DNA from 2 places in the Enterobacter sp. HK169 genome. Region 1 is predicted to be linked to the other one. Evidence: predicted binding sites of a transcription regulator. Region 1 holds the regulator's gene; the other holds the start of a gene.

Region 1 (3,415 bases):
ACTTTGACTACGGTGATGCGGGTGCGTTGAGCTTCTCCTATATGTGGACCAACGAGTACAAAGCACCGTGGCACATCGAAATGGACAAGTTCTACCAGAACGATAAAAAAACCAAAGTCGATTACCTGCACTCGCTGGGCGCGAAGTACGACTTCAAAAACGATCTGGTGCTGGAAGCGGCATTTGGTCAGGCACAGGGCTATGTCGATCAGTACTTTGCTAAGGCCAGCTATAAATTCGATGTCGCGGGTAGCCCGCTGAGCACCAGCTACCAGTTCTACGGTACGCGCGACAAAGTCAGCAACGGTGGCGTCAACGACATTTATGACGGCACCGCGTGGCTACAGGCGTTAACCTTCGGCTACAAGGTCGGTCAGGTTGATTTGCGTCTGGAAGGCACATGGGTGAAGGCGGAAGGGCAGCAGGGCTACTTCCTGCAGCGTATGACCCCGACCTACGCCTCCTCCAACGGTCGTCTTGATATCTGGTGGGATAACCGCTCAGACTTCAACGCCGACGGCGAGAAAGCGGTCTTCTTCGGCGCAATGTATGACCTGAAAAACTGGAACCTGCCTGGCTGGGCGGTGGGCGCTTCTTACGCTTACGCCTGGGACGCAAAACCTGCCGATATGGCCACGCCGGACGCATACTACGATCCCAACTATCGCCTGAAAGAGTCTTCCTACAGCCTCGATGCTATCTATACCCTGCAGGATGGCCGTGCGAAAGGCACGATGTTCAAACTGCACTTCACCCAGTATGACAACCACTCCGATATCCCGAGCTATGCGGGCGGTTACGGCAACATCTTCCAGGATGAGCGTGACGTGAAATTCATGGTTATTGCCCCATTCACCATCTTCTGATAAACGCACCGGCGGGCTGAGTCCCGCCGGTATGGAGAATGCACATGATGAAAAAAATCGTAATCGTCGCGTTGCTGGCTTCAGGGCTGGCGGCGTGTGCTCAGAATCAGGCGCCGAAAGAGGACTCCCGTCTGAAGGAAGCGTATAGCGCCTGCATAAATACTGCGGAAGGATCGCCGGAGAAAATTCAGGCCTGTCAGAGCGTGCTGAACGTGCTGAAGAAAGAGAAAGCGCATGAGCAGTTCGCGACGCAGGAAAACGTCCGCGTGATGGATTATCAGGCCTGCATTCAGGCGCGTAAAACCGGTAACGATCAGGAAGTGGAGAAGCGTTGCGATAAGATCTGGAACGAGATACGCAACAACAATAAATAAGTTGCTTTACGCCCGGTGGCGCTGCGCTTACCGGGCCTACAAAGGTGTCATAGCCCGTAGGTCCGGTAAGCGCAGCGCCACCGGGCTTTTTCCAGGCAAAAAAAAAGCCAACCTTGCGGCTGGCTCAGAGTATGAATCTTATTATTTCGCGTCGTGCGCGTGATCGTCTTCGCGGCAATCGCCTTCAGCGCAGTGACCGTAAAGGTACAGGCTGTGGTTCGTCAGGCGGATGCCATGACGCGCCGCGATTTCACGCTGGCGCGCTTCGATGGAATCATCGCTGAATTCAATGACCTTGCCGCAATCGAGGCAGATCAGGTGATCGTGGTGCTGCTGCTGGGTCAGTTCGAAAACAGATTTACCGCCTTCGAAATTATGACGGGTAACAATGCCCGCGTCATCAAACTGGTTCAGCACGCGATAGACGGTAGCCAGCCCAATCTCTTCACCCATGTCGATAAGACGTTTATAAAGGTCTTCCGCACTGACATGGTGATTGTCTGGACCCTGAAGCACTTCAAGGATTTTTAACCGAGGAAGCGTAACTTTCAGGCCAGCCTTCTTTAATGCGGTATTGTTGTCAGTCATGCGGAATCTGTCCTGTTGCTAAACGATTCACTTCTGTAGGAAGTGACAGAAAATGCACCCGGGATAATGCGTCTCATTATAGAACTGCCATGGCTAAATGAAAACTGCAAGTCTCAGGCAAAATATGCTTATAAAAACGTGGTATCACCAACAAACTTGCTCAATGGAAAACCACGTTTTATCAGGGAGACATTGTACAGGTCTGGGCGAAAAAGTTAAAAGATTGTAGCGATTAATTTAATCGGTTTGACCTGGAGCATGGGCGCAACCGCAGTTGCGCCGCGATAAAATCAGGCGTTCAGAATATCATCCAGGTGCAGTTCTTCACGGATCTGCTTCACCCACTTCTCAACGCGCTCTGCGGTCAGTTCTGGCTGACGGTCTTCGTCGATGGCCAGGCCTACGAAATGATCGTCATCGGCCAGGCCTTTAGACGCTTCGAAGTGGTAACCGGCGGTCGGCCAGTGGCCTACGATAACCGCGCCGTTCGGCTCAATGATATCGCGGATGGTGCCCAGCGCGTCACAGAAGTATTCGGCGTAGTCTTCCTGATCGCCACAGCCAAACAGGGCGACCAGCTTACCGTTGAAGTCCACTTCTTCCAGCGTCGGGAAGAAATCATCCCAGTCGCACTGGGCTTCACCGTAGTACCAGGTTGGGATACCCAGCAGCAGAATGTCATAGCCTTCCAGATCTTCTTTGCTGCTCTTGGCGATGTCATGCACATCAGCAACGTCTTTACCGAGCTGTTTTTGAATGTTTTTTGCGATATTTTCGGTATTGCCGGTATCACTGCCAAAGAAAATGCCGATGATTGCCATGAGTAAAATAACCTCTTGAAACTTAATAGTATGGTGGCGCAATTCGGCCACGGATAAGGGCAATAATAGCAGAACTGGCAACCCTGCGGAAACAGCTATCGCGCAGGACTGCACTCTGTGCTACATGAAAAGGGTGAGAAAGGGGATTTTCAGACTTATGCCTGGCTGCGTAACGTCTCAAGCTGGACGAGCAACATCTCTTCAATGAGCTCGCTGCGGCTGATATTTCGGGCGTCAGCCAGCTCGTTCAGCGCGTCGACGGCGTCGGCGTTAAGCTTCAGTTCGACACGCTTAAGCCCACGATTTTTATCGCGTTTAAGCTGGTTGCGTTTATTGATACGCAGCTGTTCATCGCGCGAAAGCGGATTCGTCTTGGGTCGTCCCGGGCGACGCTCATTCGCGAACAGATCTAGTGTCGTACGGTCCGTTTGTTCTTTGGCCATGATTCTGAGACTTCGGGGGAAACACGCCGCCCTGCTAATGCCCGGGCGATAAGCGCGCCATCATACATCACCAAAAACGGCACGCCAACGACTGGAAGCCCGCAGCCTTCCAGTCGCTTTCTTTTTAATCAATTTGCAGTATCAGTGAGATAGCGGCGAATGGCGCGCAGTACAGCATCCGGTTTTTCCGCATGCACCCAGTGCCCGGCACCGGCAATCACGTGGGCGCGAGCCTGCGGGAATTGGGTCAGCAGCGTGTCGCGGTACGCGTCGGTAACGTAAGGCGAGTTTCCACCGCGAATAAAGAGGGTAGGGTGTGGCCA
Region 2 (3,415 bases), 590 kb from region 1:
CCATGATGGCGTGAACTTCGCCCGGCCTGACGTCAAAATTGAGGCCACGCAGGATGGCTTTGTCTTCTACGCTAACCTGTAAATCTTTAATGCTTAACATGTGCTTTCCTTAACCGACGCTGTGTTCAAGACTAATGGCGAGGAGTTTCTGGGCTTCAACGGCAAATTCCAGCGGCAGTTCAGAGAACACGTCCTTACAGAAGCCGTTAACGATCATCGAGATGGCGTCTTCTTCACTGATCCCGCGCTGCAGGCAGTAGAAAAGCTGATCTTCCCCAATCCGCGACGTCGTCGCCTCGTGCTCAAGCTGGGCCGTGTTGTTACGGCACTCGACGTACGGGAAGGTATGCGCCCCGCAGTCTGCGCCAATCAGCATCGAGTCACACTGGGTAAAGTTTCGCGCATTGGTGGCCGTCGGCATGATTTTCACCAGCCCGCGATAGCTGTTCTGGCTATGCCCGGCAGAGATCCCTTTCGAGATGATGGTTGATTTGGTGTTTTTACCGATGTGGATCATCTTGGTGCCGGTATCGGCCTGCTGATGGCCGCTGGTCAGCGCCACCGAGTAAAACTCGCCGATGGAGTTATCCCCGCGCAGAATGCAGCTCGGGTATTTCCAGGTGATGGCAGAGCCGGTTTCAGACTGGGTCCACGACATCTTGCTGTTTTCGCCTTCGCACAGCGCGCGCTTGGTGACGAAGTTCAGGATACCGCCGGTATTGCCGTCGCCCGGGAACCAGTTTTGCACCGTGGAGTATTTCACCTCGGCATCTTTGTGGATGATGACCTCCACCACCGCCGCGTGCAGCTGGTAGCTGTCGCGAACCGGGGCGGAGCACCCTTCGATATAGCTGACGTAGCTGCCTTCATCCGCAACCAGAATCGTGCGTTCGAACTGGCCGGTTTTTTCGGCGTTGATACGGAAATAGGTGGACAGCTCCATCGGGCAGCGCACGCCTTTCGGCACATAGATAAAGGTGCCGTCAGAGGCTACCGCCGCGTTGAGCGCCGCAAAGAAGTTGTCGTTAGAAGGCACCACGGTCCCAATGTATTTTTTCACCAGTTCCGGATGATCGTGAATCGCTTCGCCGAAGGAGCAGAAAATGATCCCCTGCTCTGCCAGCTTCTCGCGGTAGGTGGTCGCCACCGAGACGGAGTCGAAAATGGCGTCCACCGCCACCTCTTTCCCCTCACGCACGGGCACGCCAAGCTGGTTAAAGGCTTCTTCCACCTCTTTGCTGAGGAAACTGTTCTCCGCACCGGTTTGCTGCACCGCGCCGGGCTGCGAGGCGCAGGTATCGTCACAGCTGCCGCAGGAGGGCGCAGAATAGTAGCTGTAATCCTGATAGTTCAGCTTGTCGTAGTGCGCTTTCAGCCAGTGCGGTTCTTCCATCTCCAGCCAGGCGCGGAAGGCGCTCAGGCGGAACTCCAGCATCCACTCGGGCTCGTTGCGTTTCGCCGAGATCGCCCGCACGACATCTTCGTTGATGCCTTTCGCCAGCTCATCGGTCTGCAGCTGGGTGAAGAACCCCTCTTTATAGTTGAGGTGCCCACCGCCCCAGGTATTTACTTCACTCGTTGCTTCAGTATTACGAGACATAGTACCGCCTATACCCCAAAGCTTTCGCCGCAGCCGCATTCGTTCTGGGCTTTCGGGTTATGAAATTTGAATAACTGGTTTAAGCCTTCGCGGACGTAGTCCACTTCGGTGCCGTCAATAAACGGCATGGCCTGCAGCGCGACGTACAGCTTCGCGCCGTCAGTCTCGAACACCAGGTCATCTTTCTCGGGTTCGGTGACGGTATCGAGCACGTAGCCGAAACCCGCGCAGCCGGTCTGTTTGACGCCTAAACGCACGCCAAGGATCTCGGGCTTTTTCGCCACCAGATCGTGAATATGTGCCGCCGCCGCTGGCGTGAGCGTTAAGCCGCGCCAGGCAAAATCGGCAGGATTAAAGGTTTCTGAATGCAGTTCCATAGGTCCACCTCATCTGATAAGCCATCAGGGCATAACACCATGTTAGTGATAACGATTATCACTTCAACCCTCTGTCAGCAGGGGCATTCGGCTAAACCGCCCTTTTTGCCTACTTTTATTAAGCATAGACCCTGTGAGAGGATGCAGTCAGGATGGATGTATTTGTTCAATGCATTGATTAATAATGCATTTCGTCGCGGCATTTATGACAGGGAAGAGAAAAGTAAAATATGCATCGGAAATGCCTATTTTTGAGATAGCTTTTGCTCAGAAAATGACAAAAACAAAAAAAGGCCCTCAAGGCCTCTGTTAATCAGTGATGAAATGAGACAGCAAACCCCTGTTCACGCCAGTGGTCGAGCTGTTCCTGCTGGCGAGGCGTTGGGGATTTCCCCGTCCAGACGAAGATTTTTTGCCCAGGGAACAGTTCAGGACGCGGCGAATCAATAGGTTCCGCCAGGACGTCAATGTGCCATCCCTTCTGCGATAAGCGCGCGGCTTCCAGCCACAGGTGGGTGCGGTCATCGCATTCCCAGCCAATCAGGAGGGCGTCTTTACCAGCTTTTTTGCGGGATTCCGCCAGGCTTGCAATCGCGAATTCGATCAGGACGCCGTCAAACAGGCTCGCCATGTGGCGCACGGTGTTTTGATCCTGATTCATGCGCTGACGAACGGGAGAAATAATATTGTCAATCAGCGCATCTATCGCGTGATCGCGGCGGAATTCGCCCATTTTGGCGCGCAGCTTTGCCGGGCTGGCGTAACGCAGAACGGTCATCATCTCTTCCTGGAACGAGACCCAGTTGCCCTGAGTCAATACTTCTTTGTTTTCCAGCAAGGCTTTGACTTTTCCGACCGAGACGCCGCTTTTCATCAGGCGCTTGATCTCTTCTATGCGGAGGATATCTTCATCGTCAAACTGACGATGACCCCCTTCGCTGCGCTGCGGCTTCAACAATCCATAACGGCGCTGCCAGGCACGCAGCGTAACGGGGTTGATACCGCATCGTTCGGCCACTTCGCCGATACTGTAATAGGCCATTAACTCCCTCACGCTCAGAACTTCCATACCTAACTGCACCAACCTTATCAGATTGTACACACCATTTGTATAACTAAGACCGCATTTTGCTCAGGTGAATGGGCTACTCCTCCCTTCACCTGTTAATACATTGTTGTATAAAAATTACCATTCGTACAGTTAACTCTGCCGTAATGTGTACAGCTTTATCAGAAGTCGAACTTTTTCTCCGGCCACGCAATCGCGGGAATACCGCCGTGTCGCGGGCTGGCAAAAAGATGTCCCTGGAACTGGGAAATCCCGGCGGATTCCAGCCACATCCACTCTTCAGCCTTCTCTACTCCTACCGCGCAGAACTGGATCTCAAGCGAGGAGCAGCATTTAATAATCGCCTGAATAATGGCCTGTCGGGGGCCA

The links. Region 1 encodes Fur, which represses iron uptake genes when iron is present. Its sites were predicted from a motif close to ATAATAATGAGAACNACTATCAA; they were not measured.
Region 2: the regulator Fur is predicted to act here: its motif matches at 2,017-2,039, upstream of sufA (Fe-S cluster assembly scaffold SufA).

Annotation. Positions count from the first base shown of each region.
Region 1 covers NZ_CP017087.1:4,239,913-4,243,327, forward strand. Annotated here, with positions in the region: gene chiP (chitoporin ChiP) at 1-866, shown strand, start outside; gene chiQ (ChiQ/YbfN family lipoprotein) at 914-1,240, shown strand; gene fur (ferric iron uptake transcriptional regulator) at 1,382-1,828, opposite strand; gene fldA (flavodoxin FldA) at 2,119-2,649, opposite strand; gene ybfE (LexA regulated protein) at 2,805-3,092, opposite strand; gene ybfF (esterase) at 3,221-3,415, opposite strand, start outside.
Region 2 covers NZ_CP017087.1:276,953-280,367, reverse strand. Annotated here, with positions in the region: gene sufC (Fe-S cluster assembly ATPase SufC) at 1-100, opposite strand, end outside; gene sufB (Fe-S cluster assembly protein SufB) at 110-1,600, opposite strand; gene sufA (Fe-S cluster assembly scaffold SufA) at 1,609-1,977, opposite strand; gene EnteroDNA1_RS01425 (MerR family transcriptional regulator) at 2,291-3,019, opposite strand; gene EnteroDNA1_RS01420 (diguanylate phosphodiesterase) at 3,208-3,415, opposite strand, start outside.